DNA from 2 places in the Dietzia maris genome. Region 1 is predicted to be linked to the other one. Evidence: predicted binding sites of a transcription regulator. Region 1 holds the regulator's gene; the other holds the start of a gene.
The links. The regulator LexA, encoded in region 1, represses DNA repair genes until DNA is damaged. The targets are predictions, from matches to a motif close to CGAACANNTGTTCG.
Positions count from the first base shown of each region.

Region 2: VYL96_RS06095 (DUF222 domain-containing protein) is a predicted target of LexA. The motif match lies at 4,049-4,062, and genes of this name have one in related genera.

Region 1 is NZ_CP143053.1:1,870,385-1,885,063, forward strand. Features, by position in the region: gene VYL96_RS08595 (potassium channel family protein) at 1-104, shown strand, start outside; gene VYL96_RS08600 (hypothetical protein) at 79-840, opposite strand; gene VYL96_RS08605 (hypothetical protein) at 890-1,078, shown strand; gene hrpA (ATP-dependent RNA helicase HrpA) at 1,129-5,043, shown strand; gene nrdR (transcriptional regulator NrdR) at 5,076-5,531, opposite strand; gene VYL96_RS08620 (hypothetical protein) at 5,643-6,092, opposite strand; gene lexA (transcriptional repressor LexA) at 6,321-6,989, shown strand; gene hflX (GTPase HflX) at 7,062-8,513, opposite strand; gene dapF (diaminopimelate epimerase) at 8,528-9,460, opposite strand; gene VYL96_RS08640 (malate synthase G) at 9,579-11,759, shown strand; gene VYL96_RS08645 (IclR family transcriptional regulator) at 11,876-12,622, opposite strand; gene miaA (tRNA (adenosine(37)-N6)-dimethylallyltransferase MiaA) at 12,619-13,572, opposite strand; gene VYL96_RS08655 (class III extradiol ring-cleavage dioxygenase family protein) at 13,569-14,225, opposite strand; gene VYL96_RS08660 (DUF349 domain-containing protein) at 14,448-14,679, shown strand, end outside.
Region 2 is NZ_CP143053.1:1,322,718-1,337,396, reverse strand. Features, by position in the region: gene VYL96_RS06115 (IS1380 family transposase) at 1-1,252, opposite strand, end outside; gene VYL96_RS06110 (FAD-dependent oxidoreductase) at 1,335-1,889, opposite strand; gene VYL96_RS06105 (DUF3253 domain-containing protein) at 2,014-2,550, shown strand; gene VYL96_RS06100 (acyl-CoA dehydrogenase family protein) at 2,703-3,860, shown strand; gene VYL96_RS06095 (DUF222 domain-containing protein) at 4,116-5,375, shown strand; gene VYL96_RS06090 (hypothetical protein) at 5,399-5,743, shown strand; gene VYL96_RS06085 (cytochrome c oxidase subunit 4) at 5,834-6,250, opposite strand; gene ctaC (aa3-type cytochrome oxidase subunit II) at 6,287-7,405, opposite strand; gene asnB (asparagine synthase (glutamine-hydrolyzing)) at 7,633-9,558, shown strand; gene VYL96_RS06070 (carbohydrate kinase family protein) at 9,593-10,570, opposite strand; gene VYL96_RS06065 (HesB/IscA family protein) at 10,644-10,991, opposite strand; gene VYL96_RS06060 (DUF3043 domain-containing protein) at 11,157-11,840, shown strand; gene cobT (nicotinate-nucleotide--dimethylbenzimidazole phosphoribosyltransferase) at 11,875-13,599, shown strand; gene VYL96_RS06050 (adenosylcobinamide-GDP ribazoletransferase) at 13,606-14,382, shown strand; gene VYL96_RS06045 (branched-chain amino acid aminotransferase) at 14,410-14,679, opposite strand, start outside.

The sequences.
Region 1 (14,679 bases):
TCGTCCCCGAGCCCGACGTGCCCTTCGAGCCCGGTGACGAACTGCTCGTGGTGGCCCCCGAGGCGGTCGAGGCCGACGTCAGCGAGGCGATCCTGGGGGGTTGACCGTCACGGCGATCTCCCGCCCGTAGTCCCAGCCCGGCGCCAGGGGCAGGTCGTCCCCGCTCCAGAACCTCCCCGGGTCGTACCAACTGGCGTCCCCGGCGGGCCGGAGCACGCTCATCGCCTCCAGGGTCAGGCCCACGACCTCCGCGCAGTAGGCCGCCTCCATGCGCATCGCGGGACCGGGCGAGACCCGCCCGCGCCGCGGGATCAGGTCCAGGAGCCGGCCGCCGCCCACCTCGTCGTCGTCCCCCGACGCCACCCCCGGCCTCCCGGCCACGACTCCGCCCGACGACCGCCGGCCCCGCGACGCCCAGCGTCCCCGCGCCCACCGCGCGGTGAGGCGACCCGCCGACGGGAACGACACGCCGTCCAGGCGCGCGATCGTCTCCAACAGCGCCTCCTCCTGCTCCGTCCCGACCTCCCGTGAGATCTGCCGGAACCACGCCCGCTGCCCGTACGGGCCCGTCCACTGACGCACCGCGGCCTCGAGGTCGTGCAACTGCACCCCGCGCTGGCGGCGGCCCGTCCACACGTCCGGCAGCGCCCTGCCCATCTCCGCGTGCCACAGCAGGGGCGGCATGTCCTCGAGCACCACCGCGACGCCCACATGGTTGACCGGCGCGTTGGTCAGCGTCTGGATGAGCCGGTCCGCCGTCGTCCGGCCGCGGAACAGCCACAGGTCGCCGGTGCGCGTACGGTCGGCCGCCGCGGCCAGCGGCACGGTGTCGATGTCCATGGGGCGATCCTGCCAGGGCGGCCCGGCCGGTCGGCCTAGGCTCGACTACATGGCTCCCCGGGGACGACAGTGGCTCAAGATGATCGGTGCGGCGGGACTGGCGGGTGTCGCGGCCTCCGGGATCCTCGCCGCCAGGTCCGAACGGCGCCGCCGCTCCTACGAGCCGGACGAGATCCGCGAACGACTCCACGAGCGCTACACGCGGATCCAGGCCAGGCGCGACGCCGCCGGCGACTGACGACGCCGTCCGGCCGACCCGGTCCGGGTGCCGATATCCTGGCGGGCACCATGCCGTCGTCCACCTCAGCCCCACCCGAGCTCCGCCGGGCCCGCCACGATCTGCTCGTCCGGCTCGACGAGGTCGGCACCCTCGACGCGCACCGGCTCCGCCCCCGGATCCGCCGGGCCCGCGCCGACCAACTCGACGACCTGGCCCGCCGCGTCGACGAGGCCGCCGAGCGCGTCCGGCGGCGCGCCGAGGCGATCCCCGCTCCCGAGTACCCCGAGCAGCTCCCCGTCAGCGCGCGCAAGGACGAGATCGCGGAGGCCATCCGCGAGAACCAGATGGTCGTGATCGCCGGCGAGACCGGCTCGGGCAAGACCACCCAGATCCCCAAGATCTGCCTCGAGCTCGGGCGCGGCGTGCGCGGCATGATCGGCCACACCCAACCGCGGCGCCTCGCCGCCCGGTCCGTGGCCGAGAGGATCGCGGACGAACTCGGCGTGGAGATCGGCGGCCCCGTCGGCTCCGCCGTGCGCTTCGACGACCGCACCGGACCCGACACCTCGGTCAAGCTCATGACTGACGGCGTCCTGCTCGCGGAGATCCGCCGCGACCGGCTGCTCCACGCCTACGACACGATCATCATCGATGAGGCACACGAACGCAGTCTCAACATCGACTTCCTCCTGGGCTACCTCAAGCAGATTCTCCCGAGGCGCCCGGACCTCAAGCTCATCATCACCTCCGCGACCATCGACCCCGAACGGTTCGCCCGCCACTTCGCGGGCCCCGACGGTCGCCCCGCCCCGGTCATCGAGGTCTCCGGACGTACCTTCCCCGTGGAGATCCGCTACCGGCCGCTCCAGGTCGAGCACGGGGACCGGGTGATCGACCTCGACCCCCTCGACGCGCTCGCCGACGCCGTGGCGGAACTGCTGCGCGAGGACGACGGCGACGTTCTGGTCTTCCTCTCGGGCGAGCGTGAGATCCGCGACGCCGAGGAGGTGCTGCGTGGCCGGAAATTCCGCAACACGGAGATCTTCCCGCTGTTCGCGCGCCTCACCGCCGCGGAGCAGCAGCGCGCCTTCCGCGCCCACTCCACCCGCCGGGTGGTGCTGTCGACCAACATCGCCGAGACCTCGGTGACCGTCCCCGGCATCCGCTACGTCGTCGACACCGGACTGGCGCGCATCTCGCGGTACTCCACCCGTACCAAGGTCCAGCGACTTCCGATCGAACCGATCTCCCAGGCCTCCGCCGCGCAGCGGGCCGGGCGATGCGGTCGCGTGGCCGACGGCATCTGCATCCGCCTGTACTCGGAGGAGGACTTCGAGGCACGACCGGAGTTCACCGACCCCGAGATCCTGCGCACCAACCTCGCCTCGGTGATCCTGTCGATGGCGGACCTCGATCTCGGTCCCGTCGACGACTTCCCGTTCGTCGAGCCGCCGGACCGCAAGGCGGTCCGCGACGGCATGACCCTGCTCACCGAGCTGGGGGCGTTGACGGTCGACGACGACGAACGCCCGCACCTGACCGAGGTGGGCCGCGACATGGCCGCGCTCCCCCTCGACCCCCGACTGGCCCGGATGGTGGTGGAGGGCCACCGCAACGGGGCGCTGGGAGACGTGCTCGTGGTGGTCGCCGCCCTGACGGTGCAGGACGTCCGCGAGCGGCCCGCGGAGGAGCGGGACAAGGCCGACCAGTTCCATCGTCGCTTCACCGACAAGACGTCCGATTTCCTGGGCTACCTCAACCTGTGGCGCTACCTCACCGAACAGCGCCGCGAGCTCTCCGGCAGCGCGTTCCGCAAGATGTGCAAGGCGGAGTACCTGCACTGGCTGCGCATCCGCGAGTGGCAGGACCTCAACGCCCAGCTGCGGAGCATGTGCCGCGAACGCGGCTGGCACCCGCCCTCCGGCCAGGCCTCCGAGGACGACCTGCACAAGGCGATCCTCACCGGCCTGCTCACCAATGTCGGCATGCGCGACGAGGACGCCCGCGAGTTCCGGGGCACCCGCGGCATCCGCTTCCAGATCTTTCCCGGCTCGGACCTGGCCCGTAAGCCACCCCGATGGGTCATGGCGTCTGAGCTCGTGGAGACCTCACGGCTGTGGGCCCGCGACGTGGCGCGAATCGACCCCGCGTGGATCGAGCAGCTCGGGGGCCACCTCACCCGTACCCAGTACTCCGAGCCGCACTGGTCGGACGCCCGAGGCGCCGCCATGGCCTACGAGAAGGTCCTTCTGCTGGGCCTGACGGTCGTGGAGGCACGCCGCGTGTTGCTGTCCCGGGTGGACGCTCCCCTGGCGCGGGAGATGCTCGTCCGCCACGGGATCGTCGAGGGCCGCCTCGACACGCGCGTGCCGGTCATCCGTGAGAACGCCGAGGCCGTGGCGCAGGCGAGGGAGCTGGAGACCCGCAGCCGTCGCCGTGACCTGGTGATCGACGACGAGGCCCTGGTGGCGTTCTACCTCGAGCGGCTCCCCGGCGACATCACCTCCGGCCGTCACCTCGAGTCGTGGTGGAAGAAGCGCGGCCACCGCGATCCGGACTCGATCCGGCTGACCCCCGCCGATATCCGCACCTCGGAGGCCGCCCCCGACGCCGGCGACTTCCCGCCGTTCTGGCAGCAGGGCGACCGCCGATTCGAGTTGCGCTACGAGTTCGATCCGGGCGTCGACGCCGACGGCATCACCGTCCGCATCCCGCTACCCCAGCTGTCCTCGGTGACCACCGCCGGTTTCGAGTGGCTGGTCCCCGGTCTCCGCGAAGAGCTCTACACGGAGATGCTGCGCACCCTTCCCAAGTACCTCCGGCGGCTCTGCTCGCCGCCCGTGGAGTACGCCGCTCTGCTCGCCCGCGACGTCACCCCGCGCTCCGCTCCTCTGCCGGTGGCCCTGGCACAGGCGCTGTCCGCGCGGATCGGGACGACGGTCGACCCGCGGGAGTTCGACCCCACGCAGCTCCCCGATCACCTGCGGGTGCGGTTCGAGGTGGTCGACGGCGAGAAGGTCGTCGCGTCCGGAACGGATTTGGCGGCGCTGCGGACGCGTTTGCAGGACAAGGTGCGCGACACCCTCAACACCCGGCTCGTGCCCGACGACGGGCCGTTCCGCCAGTGGAGTGCCGACACCATCGGAGATCTCGCCCCGTCGGTCACCGGCACGGTGGACGGTGTGGAGGTGACGGTCTACCCCGCCCTGCGCGTCGATGCGGACGGCATCCACCGGGTCGCGTGCGCGACGGAGGAGGAACGCCGGACCAGGCAGGCGTCGGCGGTCCTCACGCTCATCTCGTCTGACCTCGTCTCCGCCTCCTCGATCCTGCGAGGCCGCCCGGTCGAGCAGCGACTGGCCCTGACCCAGTACCCGCACGGGGGCGTCGAGGCACTGGTCTCGGACGCCGCCCTGGCGGCGTGCGGCCGCATCATCGCCCGACGTAAGGGCGTGCCGGTGTTGACGGTGGCGGAGTTCACCGAACTGCGGGACGCCGCCAGGGCGGAGGTGCCGGGGGCCGTGGCATCGGCGATCTCGACGGTCGTGCCCGCCTTGGTGGCGGCGCAGGAGGTGTCCGTGCGTGTGGCTGAGGCCCCGGCCGAGGTCGCCGAGGCGGTGAGACCGTCACTGGAGTTCCTGGTGGGTAAGGGTTTCCTGGCGCGTCATCCGGTCGACGTGCTGCCGCACCTGGAGCGGCACGTGAAGGCGGTCGGTGTCCGACTCGACCTCGCGGAGAAGTCCCCCGCCCGACATCGGGAACTGACAGCCCGGTTGGCGCGGTCGGAGGAGACCGTCGAGGAGGCGTGCGCGGCTCTGCGGCGTCGGCCCGGCGGCGCGCGCGCGACCCGCGAGCTGCGGTGGTTGCTGGCCGAATACAGGGTGGGGTTGTTCGCCCAGTCCCTCGGCACGGCCCGCCCGGTGTCGGCCGAGCGCATCGACAAGGCGGTCGCGAACGCGCTCGCTCCCCGCGCCCGGCGTTGAGCGCCCGGCGGGTCAGACGTTCGCGCGGCGGCTCAGCGGCTCGCGCGGCGGTCTCTGAGTGCGATGATCTCGCGTTCGAAGTCGTCGGCCGAGCTGAACTGCTTGTAGACGGAGGCGAAGCGTAGGTAGCCCACCTCGTCGAGGTCCTGGAGGGGGCCGAGGATCGCGAGACCGATCTCGTGGGCGGGCACCTCGGACGCGCCGCGAGCGCGGACGGTGTCCTCCACCTGCTGGGCGAGGCGCCGCAGGGCGTCCTCATCGATGGACCGGCCTTGGCAGGCGCGGCGAACTCCCCGGACCACCTTGTCGCGACTGAAGGCCTCGGTGACACCGTTGCGTTTGAGGACCGTCAGCAGTGGCGTCTCGAGCGTCGTGAACCGGTGCCCGCACTCCGGGCACTCCCGGCGGCGCCGGATGGCCTGACCCTCGTCGACCGATCGTGAGTCGATCACCCGGGAGTCCTCGTTGTGGCATGTAGGGCAGTACATTCCCGTGTGGCCCTTCGTCGACCGGACTTCACGCCTCCCGGGACGTGGACCACGGGACGCGGGGACGATTGACCACCGTCCCCGACTCATTCTAGGAGGCAGGTGCGCCGGTCACGCGTAGGCGGGCCCGCCGAGGAACGCCACGGCCAGGAGCATGAGTATCCCGAAGGCGATGCCGCAGGCCAAGAGTGCCCAGGCGGGCACGTCATCGACGACACGGGTCGGAGCCGACGACTCGACGCGGCAGGCGCGCACACTGTCGGACGCCACCGGGCGGGCCTGGACGATCCGCCGCGGAGCCGGTGTGCGGGAGGGCGCCGGTGCGAGGGTGGCGACCCGGTCGGCGGAGGCGCCGCGGTTGGGCGAGGCGGAGTCGCGACGGCCCACCGGCCGCGCGCCGGGTCGGGTCCCGGTACGCCCACGGGTCTGACGCTCACCGGACCGGTCGGGATCCCGGCGGACACCGTCCGCGCTCGGTGCGGGAGCGCGGTGTTCTGCCGCGCAGATCTCCGTCCAGCGCGCGGTGGAGTCGGTGTGCGAGTGCATCTCCAGAATGGTCATGTCCACTCCCTGCTCGATACGGTGTGCGAAGCGGATTCGCACAACCGTATGGGTTTCTGTGTACGTCTGTTCGAATCCCGATACGCCTAGAGTTGTATCACGCGACTCCGACAAGGTCACCATTCCGCGACGAAAAACTTCGAACGTGTGTGTGGCGCTCCCCGCTGAGGGGCGATAGGGTGTACACAGATGACGACGTCGAACATCCATTCGCCGAAGGGACCCGAGATGCCGAAGCCCGACTTCGACTCACTGACAGACCGACAGAAGAGCGTGCTACTGCACATCCACGACACGGTCAAGGAGCGCGGCTATCCGCCGAGCATCCGCGAGATCGGGGACGCGGTGGGCCTGCAATCGACGTCGTCGGTAGCGCATCAGCTGCGGACCCTGGAGAAGAAGGGGTTCCTGACCCGGGATCCGCACAAGCCGCGGGCTGTCGACGTCCACGGGGTGCCCGGGCAGAAGGCCCGGGGTCGCCGGTCGCCGACCAGCGAGGTCCGTCGTCCGAGCGGAGCGGTCGAGCCCGTCTACGTCCCGGTCCTCGGCCGGATTGCTGCGGGTGGCCCCATCCTGGCCGAGCAGGCCGTGGAGGAGGTCTTCCCCCTCCCGACCGACCTCGTCGGGTCCGGGGACCTGTTCATGCTCAGGGTGGTCGGTGAGTCGATGATCGACGCGGCGATCTGCGACGGTGACTACGTCGTGGTGCGGCGGCAGAACGTAGCGGACAACGGCGATATCGTCGCCGCGATGATCGACGGTGAGGCGACCGTGAAGACCTTCCGCAAGGACTCCACGGGGGTCTGGCTCCTGCCCCACAACCCGTCCTTCAGTCCCATCCCGGGCGAGCACGCCACAATCCTGGGCAAGGTCGTCACGGTGTTCCGCAAGCTCTGAACCGGCCCTCGACGACGACGCCGCCTGCCCGGGATCGATCGGGTCAGGCGGCGTCGTCGTCGCAGGGGCCGGTCAGGCGGCCCCGTCGCGCGTACTGCTGTCCGAGACGAATTCGCCGAGCTCACCGGCCACCGAGGCGGGCAGCCGCACGACCAGGCGAGTGCCACGGTCGGTGTGCTCCTCCTCGACGACCGCACCCTCGGTGTGGACCCGTGCGACCACGTCACCCCGCGTGTACGGGACCTCTAGAGTCATCTCCATGTCACCGGAGGCCACGATCTGCATGATCCGTTCGAGCAGCTCGTCGACACCCTGCCCCGTGGCCGCCGAGACGAATACCGCGTCCGGCAGGGCGTGGTGCAGCTCGGTGAGCACCACCGGGTCGGCCGCGTCGATCTTGTTGATGACCACCAACTCGCGGGGGCGCTCGGCGTTCTGCTCCTCCACCACCTCGTTGATCACCTTGCGGACCGCCTCGATCTGACGAAGGGGGAACGCGTCCGAACCGTCCACGACGTGGAGTAGCAGCTCGGAGTCGACCACCTCCTCCAGCGTGGACCGGAACGCCTCGACCAACTGCGTGGGCAGATGCCGGACGAAGCCGACCGTGTCGGTGAACACGACCGATCGCCCGTCGGGGAGGTCGGCGCGGCGGGTGGTGGGATCGAGGGTGGCGAACAGCGCGTTCTGTACGAGGACGCCGGCGCCGGTGATCCGGTTCAGCAGGCTCGACTTGCCGGCGTTGGTGTATCCGGCGATAGCGATCGACGGAACGGGCGTGGCACGCCTGCGGTAGCGCTTGGTGTCGCGGGACTGCTTCATGCCCTTGATCTCGCGACGCAGCTTCGCCATCCGCTCGCGGATGCGGCGCCTGTCCGTCTCGATCTTCGTCTCACCGGGGCCACGGAGGCCGACGCCACCGTTGCTGCCGGCCCGGCCACCCGCCTGGCGGGAGAGCGACTCACCCCACCCGCGGAGACGAGGGAGCATGTATTCCATCTGCGCCAGGGAGACCTGCGCCTTGCCCTCGCGACTGGTCGCGTGCTGGGCGAAGATGTCGAGGATCAGCGCCGTCCGGTCGATGACCTTGACGTTGACCGCCTTCTCCAGCGCCAGGAGCTGACCCGGGGTGAGCTCACCGTCGCAGATGACGGTGTCGGCACCCGTCGCGGCGATGACGTCCTTGAGAACGCTCACCTTTCCCGAGCCGATAAAGGTCGCCGCGTCCGGCTTGTCGCGGCGCTGGATGAGAGCGTCGCAGACCTCGGAGCCCGCCGTCTCGGCGAGCTGGGCGAGCTCCGCCATCGCGGCGTCCGCCTGGGCTGCGGACCCCTCGGTCCACACGCCGACCAGTACGACCCGCTCCAGTCGGAGCTGGCGGTACTCGGCGTCGTTGACGTCCTGGAGTTCGGTTGACAGACCCGCCACCCGGCGCAGCGAGGATCTCTCCTCGAGCTGCAGTTCGCCGATGGATGGATCGAGGTCGCGTGTCGGCCGCTCAACGGCCGTGTGATCAATAGTCATTCCCCAGCATCATCTCACATCGGGGCCGCGTGTGTCGCGTATGCGGGCGTGTGATACGCACCGCCGTGGAACCGGCCGCTGGCGACGAGCGCGGACGGACCGGTGAGGGTCGAACCGCCGTCGGCCAGGTGGACCTCGACCTCCCCGCCCGGTACCGCCACGACGACGTCTCCGCTGCCGCGTCCGGCGTCGGCCAGTGCGGCGACCGCCGTCGCCACGATGCCGGTCCCGCATGACATCGTCTCCCCCGCTCCCCGTTCGTGCACGCGCATGGTCACCCGGCCCCCGGTCAGGGGCGTGGCGATCTCCACGTTGACACCGTGTGGGAAGAAGTCGCGATCGAAGGTCGGGGGGTCGGCGACCGGCAGGGCGGCCAGAGCCGCGGCGTCCAGCCCGGGCACGACGCAGGCCAGGTGGGGGTTACCCATGTCGACGGCCACGCCCGCGAAGGTGCGGCCGCCGAGTTCTGCCGAGGAGAGTCCGAGCAGTCGCGGCTCGCCCATGTCGACCCGGACCGTGGCGTCGTCGCCGGAGCGGGACACAATCGTCGCGGGCCGCGGCCCGGAACGCGTGCCGATGGCGATCGTTCCGATGTCGGCCCGGTGCGTGGCCACCAGAGCGTGGGCGAACACCCGGACTCCGTTGCCGCACATCTCGGCGATCGAACCGTCCGCGTTCCGGTAGTCCATAAACCAGTCCGCGGGGTCGACCCCGTCCGGTAGCGCGGGAAGGACCCCGCGATCGACGAGGGCGCCGGCGGTGGCGATCCGGAGGATCCCGTCGGCACCGATCCCGCCGCGTCGATCGCAGAGCGCGCGGACCAGCGTCTCGTCGAGGTCGAGCTCGGCGTGGTCATCGGGCAGGATCACGAAATCGTTGAGGGTGCCGTGGCCCTTGATGAAGGCGATGCCGTCGGTGGCCGTCGGCGTGTTGTGGTCCGGAGTCATGTCGCGATCGTACTAGCGGCGGACCGGCGTTCCGCACTGCGGAAATAGCGGATGAAGCGCCACGACGAGGACATTAGAGTCGGTCGGGAGAACGATCCCCTACCTGAGGAGAGCATCGATGTCCGAACGCATCACCGTCGGCGGTATCCAGGTCGACGAGGTCCTCTACGACTTCGTCAACACCCAGGCGATCCCGGGCACCGGGGTCGACCCCGACGCGTTCTGGGCCGGTGCCTCCGAGATCTTCGCCGACCTCGCCCCCCGGAACCGCGAGCTGCTCGCGGTGCGGGACGAGCTGCAGTCGAAGATCGACGCGTGGCACCACGAGAACCCGGCGCCGATCGACCAGGCGGCGTACAAGGAGTTCCTCCGGGAGATCGGCTACCTCGTGCCCGAGCCCGAGTCGGTCTCGGTCACCACGGAGAACGTCGACGCGGAAATCGCGACCGTCGCCGGTCCGCAGCTGGTGGTGCCGGTCACCAACGCGCGGTTCGCCATCAACGCCGGCAACGCCCGCTGGGGTTCGCTCTATGACGCCCTCTACGGCACCGACGCCATCCCCGAGACCGACGGCGCCGAACAGGGCGACTCCTACAACAAGGTCCGTGGCGACAAGGTGATCGAGTGGGCACGTGAGTTCCTCGACGACGCGGCGCCGTTGGCCTCCGGCAGCCACGTGGGGACCACCGGGTACGCGGTCGTGGACGGCACGCTGCAGGTCACGCTCGCGGACGGCGCGACCACCGGGCTGGCCGACCCGGAGAAGTTCGTGGGCTACCTCGGGGACACCGCCAGCCCCTCCTCGGTGCTGCTGCGCAACAACGGCCTGCACATCGACATCCAGATCGACCCGGACTCCCCCATCGGCTCGACGGACGCGGCCGGCGTCAAGGACGTGGTCCTCGAGTCCGCCGTCACGACGATCATGGACTTCGAGGACTCCGTCGCCGCTGTCGACGCCGAGGACAAGACGCTCGGCTACCGCAACTGGCTCGGCCTGATGAAGGGTGACCTCTCCGAGGAGATCAGCAAGGGCGGCAAGACGTTCACCCGCGTCCTCAACGACGACCGCGTCTACACCTCTCCGGACGGCTCCGGGGAGGTCCGCCTCCACGGGCGCTCGATGCTGTTCGTCCGCAACGTCGGCCATCTCATGACGAACCCCGCGGTCCTGGACGCCGAGGGCAACGAGCTCCCCGAGGGGATCCTCGACGCGCTGATCACCGCGCTGGCGGGCATGCACGGGATCGCGGAGGGCAACGAGCGCGGCAACAGCCGCAGCGGGTCGATCTACATCGTCAAGCCCAAGCAGCACGGGCCCGACGAGGTCGCGTTCACCACCGAGCTGTTCGGCCGCGTCGAGAAGCTCCTCGGCCTGCCGACCAACACTCTCAAGGTCGGCATCATGGACGAGGAGCGCCGCACGTCGGTGAATCTCGCCGCCTGCATCGCGGAGGCGACGGAGCGTGTCGTGTTCATCAACACCGGGTTCCTCGACCGCACCGGCGACGAGATCCACACCTCCATGGAAGCCGGGCCGATGATCCGCAAGGGCGAGATGAAGTCCGCGCGCTGGATGAACGCCTACGAGGACTTCAACGTCGACACCGGCCTGGCGTGTGGTCTGCGGGGCCGCGCGCAGATCGGCAAGGGCATGTGGGCGAAGACCGACCTCATGGCGGAGATGCTCGCCGAGAAGATCGGCCAGCCGCAGGCCGGCGCCAACACCGCCTGGGTCCCGTCGCCGACCGGTGCGACCCTCCACGCGACCCACTACCACCGCGTCGACGTCCTGGCCCGCCAGGAGGAGCTCCTCGCCGGCGGTCGTCGCGCGAGCGTCGACGACATCCTCACGGTGCCGCTCGCCCCGAACACCGACTGGTCGGACGAGGAGAAGAAGGAGGAGGTCGACAACTCCTGCCAGACCATCCTGGGCTACGTCGTCCGCTGGGTCGAGCAGGGTATCGGCGTCTCGAAGGTGCCGGACATCCACGACGTGAACCTCATGGAGGACCGAGCCACCCTGCGGATCTCCTCGCAGCTGTTGGCCAACTGGATCCGCCACGGCATCGTCACGGCAGAGTTCGTGGAAGATTCGCTGCGCCGTATGGCCGAGGTCGTCGACAAGCAGAACGCGGGCGACGACGCCTACCGGAACATGGCGCCGGACGTCGAGTCCTCAATCGCTTGGCAGGCTGCCCGCGAGCTGATCCTCGAGGGCACCACGCAGCCGTCGGGCTACACCGAGCCGATCCTGCACCGCCGTCGCCGCGAGTTCAAGACCGCCAACGGGCTCTGACCCCTGCGGGAATCCGCTACTCCCCCTCGGCATCCGCTACCCCTGCAGAGGTAGCGAATCCGGGCCGGGGGTAGCGGATTTCCTGTATCGGGACGGCGCCACGCCGGCACGGTCGGTCAGCCGAGGAGGCCCTCCACCGCGGCCCTGAGGATGTCGACGGCGGCGTCCCTGCGGTCCCGGGTGAACCGGGCCTCGGGCCCGGACGCGGAGATCGCGAACGCGGCGTCGCCCGTGCCCACGGCGATGGCCACGCACCGCACCCCTTCCTCCTGCTCGGACTCGTCGGTGGCGAAGCCCCGGCGTCGGACCTCGTGGATCTGCTCGATCAGTGCACCGACCTCGACGAGGGTCGAATCGGTGTAGCGGCGCATGCCGGCCCGTTCCAACATGGCGCGGATCTCGGCGTCGTCATCGCCCGCCACGAGGGCCTTGCCCACCGCCGTGCAGTGGACCTCGACGCGCCGCCCCACCTCCGTGAACATCCGCATCGAGTGGGGCGAGGGCACCTGGGCGAGGTAGACAACACCGTCGCCCTCCCGGACGGCGAGGTTGGCGGTCTCCCCGGTGCCCTCGACGACGGCCCGCAGCACGGGCTCCGCCCACGCGGCGGTCGCGCGCTCGGCCGCGTCCCCGATCCGTTGGAGGCGGGGGCCGAGGAGGTAGCCGCGGCCGGCGTCACGGCGGAGGTGTCCGCTCTCGGCGAGGGTGCCGCAGAGCCGGTGGACGGTCGCGGCGGCCAGACCGGTGTCTGCGACCAGTTCACCGAGGCTGGCGCGCCCGCCGCGGCGGCACAGGGCGTCGAGCAGCGAGAACGCGCGGTCGACGGACTGGACGCGGGACCGCCCGCCGCCGGGCGCGGTCATCGGGATCCCTCCCCCAGGATCCGCAGCGCCGCGTCCAGCGGGCGCGGGGCGTCGTCGGCCCGGTCGCGGGTGTCGGTGTCTATCCACCGGATCCGGTGGTCGCGGCCGAACCAGGACCGTTGACGGCGGACGTAGCGGCGGGTGCCGATGACCGTCCGCTCCTCCGCACGGGCCAGCCCGTCGTCGTCGATGCGCAGGGCGTCGTCCATCTCGTCGAGGACCTGGGCGTAGCCGATCGCCCGGCGGGCCGTGACGCCCTCGAGGAGCCCGACTCCGACGAGGCCCCGCACCTCCTCGACGAGCCCGTCGGCGAACATCGTCGAGGTCCGGGCGGCCAGCCGGTCGTCGAGCTCGGGCAGCGCGCACCGCAGGCCGATCAGACGGGTGCCGAATCGCGGCTCGCCGATGGTCGGTCGGGACGCGGAGAACGGCCGCCCCGTGAGCTCGACGACCTCCAGTGCGCGGACGGTGCGCCGCGGGTCGGTGGGCAGGATGGTCCGCGCCGCCTCGGGGTCGACCCGTGCGAGTTCGTCGTGCAGGGCGCGGACGCCGATCTCCTCCAGCCGCCGCTCGTAGCGAGCACGCACCTCGGGATCGGTGTCGGGGATGCTCCACCCGTCCACGAGCGCCTGGATGTACATCATCGACCCACCGCACAGGATCGGCACGTGTCCCCGGTCGCGGATCCCGGCGATCTCCCGCTCGGCCTCATCGCGGAAGTCGGCGACGCTCGCGGTGTGGGTGACATCGAGGACGTCGAGTCGGTGATGCGGGATGCCGCGACGCTCCTCGGGCCTGAGCTTGGCGGTGCCGATGTCCATGCCGCGGTACTGCTGCATCGCGTCGCAGTTGACGACTTCACCGCCGAGGCGTTCGGCCAGATCCAGCGCGAGCTCCGATTTGCCGGTGCCCGTGGGCCCGATCACGGCGACGGGGGCCGGGCCGGTCATGACCACCACCCGCAGTGGTAGCCGACACCGAACGGCGCCCAGGACAGCCGTTCTCGCGCGGCGCGCCCGCCCACGAGGTCGGCGAGGACGAGCCAGGCGGGACGGCTCCACCACCCGATCTCCTCGGCGACGGCCGCCCCGTGGTCGGGAAGCTCGCCGGGGTCCCGGAGCCACCGGCCGAGCCGGGCGTCCAGGGCGACGCCGCGCGGGTCCTCGGGGACGGGGGCGCGCGGCGCGAGGGAGGCGGGTCCGTCGGCGACGACGACGACGAGGTCGTCCGCCGCGACCTGCGGCGTGGTGGGCGAGGGCCCGGTCACGCCGGTGAAGCCCCTGGTCAGGCCGATCTGTGCGCGGTCCAGCAGCCACCACGCGATCAGCGCGGCATCGGGAACCGCCTCGTGCGGCGCCGGCGGGGCACCGGGCCGTCCGACCGGCACGTCGGCCCCCCACCGGGCGAGCGTCGAGCGGACGTCGCCCAGTGAGCGTCCGCCGCTGTCCGCGCCCACGACCCTGACCGCGGTCGCGTCCTCCGCGGCACGCCGGAGCACGCGGACCATCTCGTCCACCTGGCGTGCGGAGTCGGCGGCCGCGCTCCCGGAGAGCACGGGCACGAGCGCGGGTGCACCGGGGACCAGGACGACTGACGTGTTCACACCTCGAAACCCTACTGACCGCGTACGACACCGTCGCAGGACGCCGCCCCGTGACGCCGGGTGGGCCCGGTGGGGCGTACCCGGGGATACGGCGGACACCCGCGCGACGGTTGGTACACACTAGGAGGATGCCGCGCCGGTCCGAGCCGGGGCGGCGAGGCGACGTCCGGTGCGATCCCGGCGACGGTGCCGTGGCACGCGGCAGAAGGAAATGAGGACGAGATGACCGAGCAGTCACCCACCGCCACGGGCGGAGCGAGCGACGGCGGGGCGACCCCGGCACCGGGTCCGCGACCCGGGCCACGGCCGGGCGCACCGTCGCCCGCGGCGCTCGCCCGGAAGGTGGCTCCGCGGCCCGCTCCCGCGACCGATGTCCGGACGACGCGCGGTTCCGACCCGTCACAGTGGGGTCGGGTCGACGAGACGGGCGCGGTGTTCGTGCGCACCGGTGACG
Region 2 (14,679 bases), 550 kb from region 1:
TGGGCTCGCACGCTGCGAGGATGGCGGCGGCGCCGGTGCAGGCCAGCATCCGGGTCCAGGCGACGAGGTCGGCGGCGATCATCACCGCCACCAGCCATGCCTGGTTGAGAGCGAACTCTCGCGAGGGCAGACGGCCCAGGCCGGTGTCTTTGGCGTGGCGGATCCGGTCCTCCACCCGGGCATGCGCCCGATGCCTGGCCTCGAGGAACTGCAGTTGACCGGTGGCGGTGTTGGTGACGAACGCCTGGTAGCGCCACCCGTCGAGTTCCTCGAACATCGACAACTGGGCGCCGGGGTGGGGCCGCTCACGGCGGACGATGACCCGCATCCCGTCGGGCCACTTGGCGAGCATCCTGGGCGGCAGCAGTCCAGTCAGCTCGGCGATCTCCGCGCCCGGCCTCAGGTCGCCGCCTTGATTCACCGCTGGCCCCCACGCGGTGTCGGGGGCGATCGCGATGGCCCGGCGGATTCCGGCGGTGATCGAAAAGCCGACCGAGTACTCCACCCGCCGACCACGGATCCGATTCTGCTCGGAGATCCACTCCAACAGGTCATGGGAGGCGCCGGCGCCGTCGGATCGGATCAGCAGATCACGCCGATGGGCGGCGGGAATCTGGGCGATGGCTTGCCCGAGGACGTCGATGTGGTCGGCCGCGGTGTTCGACCCCGCGTTGCCCGGGCGCAAGCTCGCAGCGAGGAACTCTTCTGTGTTGTCGCACCACACGCCGATCGGGTGGTAGCCGAAGGTGCGCTTATAGGTTGGCGCGCTCTGTTCTTTCTCGCTGTGGGTGACCACGATGGTGGCATCCACATCAAGCACGACCGTGTCCCCCAGATCCCGGCCCGCGCACTTAGAGGCCGGCACCCCGCCAGGCAGCTGGGACCAAACGTGCCGCCGCGTGCGGGCACGCGCGACCTGGATCTTCTTGCGTTTACCAGCGGTGACCTCATCCAGCGTGCGCCACACCGTCGGAGAGGAGGCGACCGGACCCAGGACCGTGGATTGGTGGCGCAGGACGCGGATATCGGCAATGGACGTGCCGCCACCGGTGAGCATCACCGCGACATCGGTCAACACCCGTCCACGGTCATGGATCGGGATGGATCGGCGCTGCGCCATGGCCCCCGACAGCTCGGCGGTCAGGCCGACGCGATCAGCCAGAAGACGTGGCGCGATGACCCCGGCATGAGCAATCACCCCGACATCCTCGACGGAGAACGACAGACCAGACGACCACGAAGTACGCTTCACCTACCGAGTGCTTTCTGCTTGAGAACCTGGAGCTCTAGACAAGTCCCAGTTTCCCCTGTTCAGGAAGCACTTCGGTCTATTTTCACCCAGCGATCCGCAGATCCCCGTGAATCACCGGGGCTAGCCGGGTGGTGTCCTCGGCCGCCCCGAACTGGTCGGCGGGAACCGGCGGGCGCACATCAGCCACCCGATCCCCGACCTCCTCGCCCTTGATCGGCTTCGGGTAGATGCTCCGACCCTGCTCCTGGCGCCCCGGTGCGTCGAAGTAGTCGGGGAACGCCTGGAACCTCGTGGGGATGCCCAGTTCTTCCTGGAGGAAGGTGACGACCTCCGGCCCCGTGTTGAGGAAAGCGTCCTGCAGATCCCGGTCGGTTCGGTCGCCCACCACCGCACGGAAGTAGGTCCGCCCTTTCTCGACGGAGTCGTCGACACCGTCTCTGGCGAGGACGGCGTTTCCCGGCAGCCACACCGCCCCGCCGGAGTAGGCGGAGGTTCCGCCGAATCGGTCGGTCTTCTCGATCAGGCAGGTGGACAGTCCGCGCGAGGCCGCGGCGGCGGCACCGAACAGCGCGGCCACCCCCGATCCCACGACCACCACGTCGAATTCCGCGTCGAAAGTACTGTCCTGCGCCGTCACGAAGATCCCTCGTCTTCTGTCTCATCCGGTGGAACACGTTTCAGTGCCCTGTCGTGACGATAACACCGGACTCGGATTGACCGCCGTCGGATGCGATCACCGCCGACCGCGGACTCTCGCAGGCATGATCGACAGGGTGAGCGACGAGCAGCAAGGCCCTGCCGACGGCGTGGAACACCCGGACGCCGGCCGCTACATCGTGGTCGGCGTGAGGCGTTGGCGCGCGACCGACCCCTCGATTCCCGAGAAGCTCCGCGCCGAGTTGGTTCGCGCACTGATGACCGGGCGGCGGGAGGTCAAGGCCCGGGGAGATGTGGCGCGGGTGATGGTGCATGACGCGAAGGTCGCCCTCGGTGAGCGCGGCGATCCGTGGTGGGAGCCGACCGACGAGGGCACGCGGCAGCGACTCGAGGCGACGATCAGAACCCTCCTACGTTCCCGCGGCACCGGGTCGATCTGCCCCTCGGACGCAGCCCGGGTCGTCGGCGGGGAACGCTGGCGCGACCACATGGAGACGGCGCGGTCGGTCGCGTTCGAGCTCCGCGAGAAGGGCGTCGTCGCAGTGACCCAGAAGGGCCGGCGAGTCGACGGGACGGACGTCAGCGGTCCGATCCGGATCGTCGCCGACAACGGCCTGGAATTCACTCCGGGCAATGAGTGAGATAACCGGAACGGATGAGGTGAGGAACCCGCGGAGCGCAGTCGGATTCTTGTAAGCTACTCACCAGTAACAGTCCACTACCCGACTCCCCGCTCCCCTCCGGCACGATCGGCCCGCCGACCCGGGCGGGCTCCAGATGGAAAGGCACCCTCTTGCGCCGCACTGTGTTCAACGAAGACCACGAGGCCTTCCGGAAGACCCTCCGCGACTTCATCGAGTCCGAGGTCGTCCCCCACTACGACGAGTGGTACGAGGCCGGGATAGTCCCGCGCGACTTCTACTACAAGCTCGCCGACCTCGGCCTGTTCGGCATCACCGTGGACGAGGAGTACGGCGGTGCCGGCCTCGACTCGCACAAGTTCGAGGCCATCCAATCCGAGGAGGTCATCCGCGCAGGCGTGAGCTTCGGGGGCTCCAACGTCCACGTCGCCCTCTGCCTGCCCTACCTGAAGATGCTCGCGACCGATGAGCAGAAGTCGCGGTACTTCCCCAAGTTCGTCTCCGGCGAGGAGATGTGGGCCATCGCCATGACCGAGCCGGGCACCGGTTCGGACCTCGCCGGCATGAAGACCACCGCCAAGCTCTCCGAGGACGGCACCCACTACATCCTCAACGGGGCCAAGACCTTCATCACCGGCGGCGTCCATGCCGATCGCGTCATCGTCTGCGCGCGTACCGCGCCGCCGCGGGAGGACGACCGCCGGTTCGGCATCTCCCTGCTCGCGGTGCAGACCTCGCTCGAGGGCTACTCCGTGGGCCGGAAGCTCGACAAGGTCGGACTCAAGACCTCCGACACCGCCGAACTGTCCTTCACCGACGTCAAGGTTCCCGTCGAGGACCTCCTCGGCGAGGAGAACCGGGGCTTCTCGTACCTCGGCCAGAACCTGCCGTCGGAACGCTGGGGCATCGCCTTCGGCGCCTATGCACAGGCCGCCGCCGCGGTGCGTTTCGCCAAGGAGTACACCCAGCAGCGTGAGGTGTTCGGCAAGCCCGTCGCCGCCTTCCAGAACACCAAGTTCGAGCTCGCGGCCTGCCAGGCCAAGGTCGATGCAGCTCAGGCCGTCGCCGACCGGGCACTCGAGGCACTCGACGCGGGCGAGCTCACCGCCGCCGAGGCCGCCTCGGCCAAGTTGTTCTGCACCGAGGTCGCGGCCGAGGTCATCGACCGGTGCCTCCAGCTGCACGGTGGCTACGGCTTCATCAACGAGTACCCGATCGCGCGCCTCTACTCCGACAATCGCGTGAACCGGATCTACGGCGGCACCAACGAGGTCATGAAGACCATCATCGCCAAGGACATGGGGCTGTAAGCGACCCCACCACCCCACGAACGGGCCTCGACCGCACACTGCGGACGAGGCCCGTTCTCGTGGCCGCTCCGCCGCCTCCGCCCCTTCCGTCCGGCCGGCGTCTCGCCGCCCGGTGCCCCTCGCCCTCCCTGCGAGTAGACGAGTTGGGACCCCATCGTGTCGTAGCGGGTTGCTAGTGTTCACTTGATCGAACACACGAGCGATCCTCGCCCGGCCGGGCGGCGATCACACCCACGCACGAAGGGGCGGTCACCGATGACGCGAGCACCACAGCCGCACCCGGACGGCTCCGTCAACTGTCCCGCCATCGCCGCGGCCGGCGCCGCCGCCGTGCAGGCCCTGTACGCCGAGAACATCGCCGCCGCCGCCCGACTGCGCGCCTGCTACGACCTCTACACCGTGTGCGAGGACGAGCAGGAACGGCGCGACCTGGCCGCCGGCTACGACCCCGAGATCGACCTGCGGCCCGAGCACGCCGTCATCGACCCCTTCCACATCGCCTGCGCCGAAATCGTCGCCGCCTACGGCGTGCACAACAACCGCGCCCGCACCCTGCTCACCCGGGCCCGCACCCTGATCACCCGCTTCCCCACCCTGGTCGAGGCCATGGAAACCGGCCGCCTCGACGAGGACACCGCCACCCTGCTCGCCCGCCACATGCGCACCGTCGACTCCGCCCACCGCGGCCCCGTCCAACGCGAGATCATCGACTGGCTTATGGCCGCCATCGCCGCCGGCACCCGCCCCGGCCGCGACGCCATCCTGGGCACCCTCGACCGCATCATCACCGACCACGACCCCGCCGGCGTCCGCGCCCGCCGCGCCGCCGCCACCCGCGAACGCCACATCCGCCTGCGCCGCGGCACCGACGGCATGGCCGACCTGACAGCCCACCTCACCGCCACCGAAGCCTCCACCCTCTACGAGGTCCTGCACCGCGCCGCCACCGAGCAGGCCACCCGCGACAAAAAGGCCCGCCTCGAGGCCGCCCGCGCCAGCGGCGACGCCGTCGACGCCGAGTACATCCGCAGCATCGACGAACTGCGCGCCGACGCCCTCGTCGCCGCCTTCCTCGACCCCACCGACCCAGACGACCCGGCCACCACCCGCACAGGCGGCGACGCCGCGCAGACCGGCGCACGGGATGGCGCACAGGCCGGGGCCCGCCCCTTGGCCACCCAGGTCCGCCCCACCATCACCGTGCTCGCGCCCCCGGGCCCCGACGGCGAACCCGAGGTCTACCTCCCCCGAGGCGGCCCGGCCACCATCGACGCCCTCATCGAACTACTCACCCGCAGCACCGGCGCGACCATCACCGTGCCCGACACCGCGCCCGGCGCCACAGACAACCCCCACCACGCCCACCGCTACCGCATCAGCGACCGACTGGCCCACCGCATCCGCCTACGCGACGGCACCTGCCGCCACCCCGGCTGCTCCGTCCCCGCCGACGCCTGCGACATAGCATCCACGTCCGCCCCTTCAACCACACAGACCCCACCGCCGGCGGACTGACCATCGAAGCCAACCTCGCCAGCATGTGCCGCCAACACCACCGCTTCAAAACCTTCCACGGCTGGCACTACCACCTCGCCCCCGACGGCACCCTGACCGTGACCACCGACACCGGCCACACCCTGACCACCCACCCCACCGGCCCCCTGGCCCGCTGGCGCCAACGCGCCCCCGCCCCCGACCCCGGCCCAGACCCAGACCCCACCGACGACGCCCCACCCCGCCGGCCCTGGCTCGACCCTCGACCACAAGCCACCCACTGGCTCCGACGCGCCCGACGCCTCGCCGCCGAACGCGCCGCCAACACCACCACACCCCCACCCACAACCGGCCACCCCACCACCGACACCGACCCACCGCCCTTCTAAACGGCACGGGCCGCCGGCGCGCGGCGAAAAGCGCCGGGGCCCGACGTCGCGGACAGCGACGCCGGGCCCCGGCGGAAGACGATCAGAAGGTCAGTGCTTCTCGCGACCCCAGTGGTACTCGAACACCAGACCGGAGGCGCAGAAGATCACGCCGAGGGCGCCACCGATGAGCACCCACCAGTTCCAGAACGCCGCACCGTAGCCGATGACGAAGACCGAGAAGGCCAGCAGGAACGGCCAGAAGCTGTGCGGGCTGAAGAAACCCAGCTCACCGGCACCGTCGGAGACCTCGGCCTCCTCGTAGTCCTCGGGCAGGGTGCTGATGCGCCGCGCCACGAAGCGGAGGTAACCACCGATCAGCAGGCTCAGGCCGGCCGAGAGCACGAGGGCCGTGGTACCGACCCACTCGACGCCCGTCCGCGACGTACCGGTGAGGTACGCGTACGCGATGGCCAGGATGGCCAGGAAGATAAACAGTGCGTCAAAGATTCGTACTGTTGCGCTCATCGTTCAGAAATCCTTCGCGTGATACCGGGAGAACCGTCAGTTAGCTGACGCGGTCTCGATGGTGTTGTTCTGGTCGCGGGTATCGCTGCGGCCGGTCTTGAACGGTGCAGTGGAGATCGAGTACGGCTCCTCCCCGATGGACTCCAGCGCCTCCGCGTTGGTCGCGGTCGGGTTGGCCTGGCGGAATTCGATGTAGTCGGCGAACGCCTCCGGGGAGACCGCACGCAGCTCGAAGTTCATCATCGCGTGGTAGATGCCGCACATCTCGGCACAGCGGCCGACGAAGGCGCCCTCGCGCTCGATCTCCTCGATCTGGAACATGCTCAACTGCTGGTTCTTGCCGGGGTGCGGCATGACGTCGAGCTTGTAGATGAACTCGGGGATCCAGAACGAGTGGATCACGTCCGCCGACGCGAGCCGGAACTCGATGCGGGTGTCGGTCGGCAGCACCAGGACCGGGACCTCCTCGGAGGTGCCCACGGTCTCGATGTTGTTGTAGTGCAGGTACGACTTGTCCTCGGCGAGACGGCCGTGGATCGGGCCGCCGGCGGCGGGCTCACCCTCGTTCCCGAGCGCCTCGCGGGCCTCGTCGGACAGCACACCGGCCTCCTCGGCCTGACGCTGCGCCTCGTAGTTGGTGCCATCCTCGATGCTCGCACCGGCCACGTCGACCTTGTTGTAGCCGAACTTCCAGTTCCACTGGTACGCGGTGACGTCGACCTTGACGCCGACCTCCTCCTCCGGACGGAGGTCGAGGACCTTGTTCTGCGTGACCACGGTGAAGTAGAAGAGCACGGAGATGATCACGAACGGCACAGCCGTGTAGATCAGCTCCAGCGGCACGTTGTACGCCGTCTGCCGCGGGAACTCGCCGTTGTCGTTCTTCCGCTTGCGGTAGGCGGCCATCGACCAGAAGATCAGGCCCCACACGAAGAACCCGACGATCAGCGAAGTGATGACGGTGCCCGTCCAGAACTCGCGGATCGCGACGCCCTCGGGGGTGACACCGGTCGGGAATCCGAAGTTGATCGTCTGGTTCCACCACTTGTTGTCGGTCTGGAGGCTACAACCGGACAACAGCAAGCCCAATGAACCGAGAGCCACCGCGAGAGTCGCCCTGCGCGTCCGACGACGCCCGTCACGCTGTTCCACCATCACGCCTTCCTGATCAGCGGCACCGGCCACGTGGCCGGGACACCTTAGAAGAGTAGACCACGGCTCTCAGAATGAAAGCCGCGGGTCCGGCAATTCACCCGCGAGGCCCCCACGCCGTCCGCCGGGACGGGCGGGAACCCACGGACCAGTAGTATTCGAACGCGTCCGGACCCGCGCAGGCGGGTCATCACGGACGCTACGACGACGATGGACGAGGTACCCGACGAATGTGTGGCCTGCTCGGTCTGATCACCCCTGACGGCTCCGCCCGTACCCACGAGGCCCGCGTGCTCGGCGCCATGGGGTGCCAGCGCCACCGCGGGCCCGACGAGGTCGGCACCTGGGTCGACGGCGACATGGCCTTCGGGTTCAACCGCCTGTCGATCATCGACATCTCGCACTCACACCAGCCGCTCCGCTGGGGCCCGCCGGAGCAGCCCGACCGCTACGCGCTCGTGTTCAACGGCGAGATCTACAACTACCTCGAGCTGCGGGACGAGCTGCGGCGCGAGTTCGGCGCCACCTTCGAGACGGAGGGCGACGGGGAACCGATCATCGTCGCCTTCCACCACTGGGGCCCCGCGGCGGTCCGCCGGCTCCGCGGCATGTTCGCCTTCGCCATCTGGGACACCGTCGAGCGGTCGCTCTTCGTCGCCCGCGACCCCTTCGGCATCAAGCCCCTGTACATGGCGACCGGGCCCGGGGGAACCGTGTTCGCGAGCGAGAAGAAGTCGATCACCGAACTGATTGACCTCGTCGTCGTCGACACCTCCCTCGACACCCGAGCCCTCCAGCACTACGTCACCCTCCAGTACGTCCCGGAGGACGAGACCCTCACCCGCGGCGTCCGGCGCCTCGAGTCCGGGTGCCACGCCACCCTCACCCCCGGCGGCGAGCCGGTGATCGAGCGGTACTTCAAACCCACCTTCCCCGTGGCGCCCGTCGCCGACGGCGACGCCGAGCGCCGCTACGACGAGATCGCCGCGGCCCTCGAGGACTCGGTCGCCAAGCACATGCGCGCCGACGTGACCGTCGGATCGTTCCTGTCCGGCGGTATCGACTCCACCGCCATCGCCGCGCTGGCCCGACGCCACAACGAGAACCTCCTGACGTTCACCACCGGGTTCGAGCGCGAGGGCTACTCCGAGATCGACGTCGCCGCCGAGTCCGCGGCCGCGATCGGGGTCGAGCACATCGTCAAGGTCGTCTCCCCCGAAGAGTTCGCCGCTGCGATTCCCGAGATCATCTGGTACCTCGACGAACCCGTCGCCGATCCCGCCCTGGTCCCCCTGTACTTCGTCGCCCGTGAGGCCCGCAAGCACGTCAAGGTCGTGCTGTCCGGCGAGGGCGCCGACGAACTGTTCGGCGGCTACACCATCTACAAGGAACCGCTGTCGCTCGCGCCGTTCGAGAAGGTCCCCGGCGCCCTACGTCGCGCGCTCGGCAGGGCCAGCGAGCTGATCCCCGAGGGCACCCGGGGCAAGAGCCTCCTGCACCGCGGGTCTATGACCCTCGAGGATCGCTACTACGGCAACGCCCGCTCGTTCTCCGAAGACCAGGTCCGCTCCGTCCTGCGCGACTACCGCCCGGAGTGGAGCCACCAGGACGTCACCGCGCCCATCTACGAGCGCTCCCGCGGCTGGGACCCCGTCGCGCGCATGCAGCACCTCGACCTGTTCACGTGGCTGCGCGGCGACATCCTCGTCAAGGCGGACAAGGTCACCATGGCCAACTCCCTCGAACTGCGCGTGCCGTTCCTCGACCGCGAGGTCTACGAGGTCGCCTCGCGGCTGCCGTACACCGAGAAGATCGCCCACGGCACCACCAAGTACGCCCTGCGCAAGGCGCTCGAACGGATCGTGCCCGCGCACGTGCTGCACCGGCGCAAGCTCGGCTTCCCCGTGCCCACGCGCCACTGGCTGGCCGGGCCGGAACTGCACGACTGGGCGCGCGAGCACGTGGCGGCGTCGGGCACCGACGAGTACGTGAACAAGGACGCCGTGATGCGCATGCTCGACGAACACCGTCGTGGCGACTCCGACCACAGCCGTCGGATCTGGACCATGCTGTGCTTCATGATCTGGCACGGCATCTTCGTGGAGGGGCGCATCTCCCCCGACATCGAGCGGCGCGAGTACCCGGTCCGCCTCTGACCCCGGGGGCGGGCACGGCGGACCGGGCGGCGGGTCAGGCCGGGAGGAGCGAGGAGATCTCCTCGGCCGCCTCGTCGCCGTAGGTGTCGGCGAGACGGCGGCGCGCGGCCACCGGGTCGATGGTCCACTCCTGGGTGCCGGTGGTCTCGAGGACGTGCGTGGCGATGAGCGCACCGAACTGGGCCGAGCGCTCGAGCGACAGTCCGTCGAGGACACCGCTGAGGAAGCCGGCGCGGAACGCGTCGCCCACGCCGGTCGGATCGAGCAGGTTGTCCGACGGGACGATCCCGACCTCGATCGGCTCGGAGCCCTGCTCGACGATCACCACGCCCTTGCCGCCGCGGGTCGTGACGCGGGTGCCGACCCTGGCGTCGAGTTCGGCCGCCGTCCAGCCGGTCTTGTTGAGCAGCAGCTCGTACTCGTACTCGTTGGTAAACAGGTAGCGCGCACCGTCCACCAGGGCGGTGGCCGCCTCGCCGTCGAGGAACGCGAGCTGCTGGGAGGGATCAGCGGCGAAATCCAGGCCCAGCTCGCGGCACTCCGCCGTGTGGGAGTTCATCGCGGTCGGGTCGTTGGCGCCGATGAGGACGATCTCGGGGCGGCCGATCCGCTCCACCAGGCGGGCCAACGAGATGGTGGCGGCCTCCCCCATCGCGCCGGGGTAGAACGACGCGAGCTGCGCCATCTCCGAGTCGGTGGTGCACACGAACCGGGCGGTGTGCAGGGCAGAGCTGATGTGGACCGCCGAGCAGTCGACGCCGTGCCGCTCGAGCCAGTCGCGGTAGTCGGCGAAGTCCTCGCCCGCCGCGCCCACCAGATGGGGCCGACGACCGAGCACGCCGAGCGCGAAGGCGATGTTGCCACCGACGCCGCCGCGCCGGATCTGTAGCGAATCCACCAGGAAGCTCAGCGATACGTGCGCGAGCTGGTCCGGCAGGAGCTGCTCGGAGAAGCGACCCGAGAAGGTCATGAGGTGGTCGGTGGCGATGGAACCTGTGATGACGACGGGCATGCCCCAGACAGTAGACGACCCGGACCGATGCGTGATCGGTCCGGGTCGTCAGGCGGTCAGCGCGACCGAGGGGTCAGTTGAACGAGTCGCCGCAGGCGCACGAACCGGTGGCCTGGGGGTTGTCGATCGTGAAGCCCTGCTTCTCGATGGTGTCGACGAAGTCGATCGAGGCACCCATGAGGTACGGGACGCTCATGCGGTCGACGGCGAGCTTGACGCCGCCGAAGTCGTCCACCACGTCGCCGTCGAGCGAACGGTCGTCGAAGAAGAGCTGGTAGCGCAGGCCCGCGCAGCCACCGGGCTGGACGGCGATGCGCAGGGAGAGGTCGTCACGACCCTCCTGATCGAGCAGGGCCTTGGCCTTGGCGGCGGCGGCCTCGGTGAGCAGTACGCCGGTGGCGGTGTTCTCCGCAGTGGTCATGTCGGTTCTCCTTGCGATCCGAGAGGGCTTCGGGGACGTATGCAGGTTCCAACGTCCACCGGGGAGTCCTCTATTCCCCGGCTCCCGTTCCCCTCCACACGATACGCCTGCCACCTCGTACGGGTGAATGTCCGGCACAACCGGGGATCGCCTAGCCTTGAGTGCGTGAAGTTGCGCGCATTCGGCTCCAGAGACGACGAGACCGGCAAGGACTCCCCCGCCCCCGAGGCGGCGACGGAGTCGACGCCCGAGCCCGCCGTCGACCCGCGGCGTCCCGCGGGCAAGGGCAAGCCCACGCCCCGCCGCCGCGACCAGGAGCGCGCCCGCGGGATGCGCCAGGGGCCGGTCACCGCTCCGCTCACCCGCAAGGAGGCGAAGGAGCGCCGCAAGGCAGCGCAGGCCTCCATGACCAAGGAGGAGCGCCGCGCCGCGAAGGCCGAGGAGCGCGCCGCCCGCGAGGAACGCCGCCAGCTCATGATGGAGGGCGACGACCGCTACGTCCTCTCCCGCGACCGCGGCGAGGTCCGGCGCTTCGCCCGCGACTGGGTGGACACCCACCGCCGACTCATCAACTGGTTCATGCCACTGGCGCTGTTCGTCATCGTCTTCCAACTCATCCCCAACCCGGAGCTGCTGGCGTTCAGTCAGACGCTGTTCCTCGTCCTCATCGCGGTCGTCGTGATCGACGGCGTGCTCCTCGGCCGAACCGTGAACAAGGCGGTCCGCGAGCGGTTCCCCGACACCGACGACACCGGTTTCGGCATGGGCTGGTACGCGGTCATGCGCGCGACCCAGCCGCGGATGCTGCGCACCCCGCGTCCCCGGGTCCGCCCGGGCGACGCCATCTGATCCCGCCCCGCTGCTCCCCGGAAGGGTCTGACCCATGCGCCTGCTCGTCCTCGGTGGCACCCGCTCGGGTAAATCCGCCCACGCCGAGTCCGTGGCCGCCGCCACCGGTACCGACGTCGTGTACGTCGCCACCGCCCGTCGCGACCCCGACGACGCGGAGATGACCGCCCGCATCGCCGCGCACCGCGACCGCAGGCCGGACGAGTGGGTCACCGAGGAGACCGACGAGGTCACCCGCGTCCTCGCCGAGCACCCGGACTCGACCGTCCTCGTCGACGACCTCGGGGGCTGGCTCACCCGACGCATGGACGCCACTCTCGGGTGGACCGACGGGGGTTCCGCGGTCGCCGACGAGACGGACGCGCTCGTCGCCGCGGTCGCCGAGCACCCCGGCCCGGTCGTGTTGGTCTCCCCCGAGGTCGGCCTCGGCGTGGTCCCGGACACCCTCTCCGGCCGGGTGTTCGCCGACGTGATCGGCTCGCTCAACCGGCGACTGGCGCAGGTGTGCGACTCGGCGGTCCTCGTCGTCGCCGGGCGTGCGCTACCCCTCGACGACGCGCGCCCGACCCCCGCCGCCACCACGCCCGTCGTTACGGCCGCGGCGACGACCGCGCCCGCCGACACCCCGGCCGAGCCTCCCGCCAGCACGCCCACCGACGCGCACACCGGAGCCTCGCAGGACTTCCCCGGACGCTCCGACGTCGCGCACTACGACGACCCGGTCGTCTTCCCGCCGGTCCACCCGCCGTCCCACGCGGTCGCCGAGGAGGCCCGCGGTCGCCACCTCACGCTGACCAAGCCCGCGGCGTCCCTCGGACGCCTCGAGGAGCTGGGCGTCTGGATCGCCTCGTGCCAGGGCACGTGTCCGCCGCGCCCGCTCGAGCGGGCTCGCGTCGTGGTGTTCGCCGGTGACCACGGTGTCGCCGAGCACGGGGTCTCCGCGTTCCCGCGGGAGGTCACCCTGCAGATGGCCGACAACATCGTCGCCGGGGGCGCGGCCGTGTCCGTCCTCGCCCGCACCGCCGGCGCGACGGTCCGGGTGGCCGACATGGCGATGTCCGCGGAGCGCCCCGGGGGTCTCGACGACCACAAGGTCCGCCGCTCCAGCGGTTCCATCGACCGGGAGGACGCGCTGAGCCCCGAGGAGGTGCGGGCCGCGATCGCCGCCGGCCGCCGCATCGCCGACGAGGAGGTCGACTCCGGGGCGGACCTGCTCATCGCGGGTGACCTGGGCATCGGCAACACCACTCCGGCTACCGTCCTCACGTGCCTGGTCACCGGCCACGAGCCCGTCGAGCTCGTGGGGCGCGGTACCGGCGTCGACGACGAGGGATGGATGCGTAAGACCGCCGCCATCCGCGACGCCATGTACCGCGCGTCCGGCGACCTCCGCGACCCCGTGGCGATGCTGCGGAAGGTCGGCGGTGCCGATCTCGCGGCGATGGCCGGGTTCCTCGCTCAGGCGGCGATCCGCCGGACGCCGTGCCTGCTCGACGGCTCGGTGGTCACCTCGGCCGCCCTCATGGCCGAGGCGCTGGCGCCCGGCTGCCGTCAGTGGTGGGCGGCCGGGCACCGCAGTGCCGAACCCGCCCACTCGGCGGCGCTGACCTACCTGTCACTCGACCCGATCCTCGAGCACGCGATGCGACTGGGTGAGGGCAGCGGCGCCGTCGCCGCCCTACCGGTCGTCCACAACGCCGTCGCGATCCTCACGGAGATGGCGACCTTCGCCGACGCCGGGGTCAGCGGCCGGGACTGACGGCTCGTGATCGACGCGGTCCGCCTCTCGCTGTCGTGGATGACGGTTATCCCCGTCGGCCGCGGCGGCGTCCCCGACGCGACCGCGGCCGGACGCGCCATGACGGCGCTCCCCGCCGTGGGACTGGTCTGCGGCGCCACGGCCACCGCCCTCGCCCACGGCGCTCACGCCCTCGGGGCCGGCGCGATGCTCTCCGGCGTCGTCGGCGTGGGGGCCGTCCTGGCGCTCACCCGCGGCATGCACGTCGACGCCCTGGCCGACACCGCCGACGGGCTCGGGTCGTACGCCGGCCCGGACCGTGCGCTCGAGATCATGCGCTCGGGCTCGGTGGGGCCGATGGGGGCAGCCGTGCTGGTCCTCGTCCTGCTCGCGGAGGTCGCCGCGCTCGGCGCGCTGGTCGGCTCGGGGGCGTGGCTGGCCCCCGTCGCGGCGTTCGTCCTGTCCCGCTGTCTACCGGTGGTGCTGCTGCGCCGCGGGGTTCCCGCCGCGTCGTCGACGGGCTTCGGCGCGCTCGTGGCGGGCTCGCAGTCGCGCGTCGCGGTGGCGATGACCGCGGTGCTGTGCGCGGTCGCCGGCGCGGGGCTGGCCGGCGGCGCGTCGCCCGCCGACCGGTGGTGGGCGCCGGTGGTCGGCGCGGCGGCGGGCCTGCTCGCCTACGCGACCGCGGCGGGTTTCGGCCGCCACGTCGTCCGCCGGTTCGGTGGCGTCAACGGCGACGTCCTCGGTGCGGTCATCGAGGCCGGCACCGCCGCGGCTCTCGTCGCGGCGGTACTCCTCGCCTGACGGCGCCGGGGGGTCACACGGCCCGGCTCAGGCCAGGCGCGTCATCCAGCCGAACGGGTCCTCGACCGAACCCCGCTGGATGCCGGTGAGGGTCTCGCGCAGCCGCATGGTGATCGCGCCCGGGCCACCGTCGCCGACCGTGTAGCCGCCGCCGGCGTGCTGGACCGAGCCGACGGGGGTGATGACGGCGGCGGTGCCGCAGGCGAACACCTCGGAGATCTCGCCCGAGGCGACGCCGGACTCCCACTCGTCCACGGAGACCTTGCGCTCGGTGACGCGGTAGCCGAGGTGCCGGGC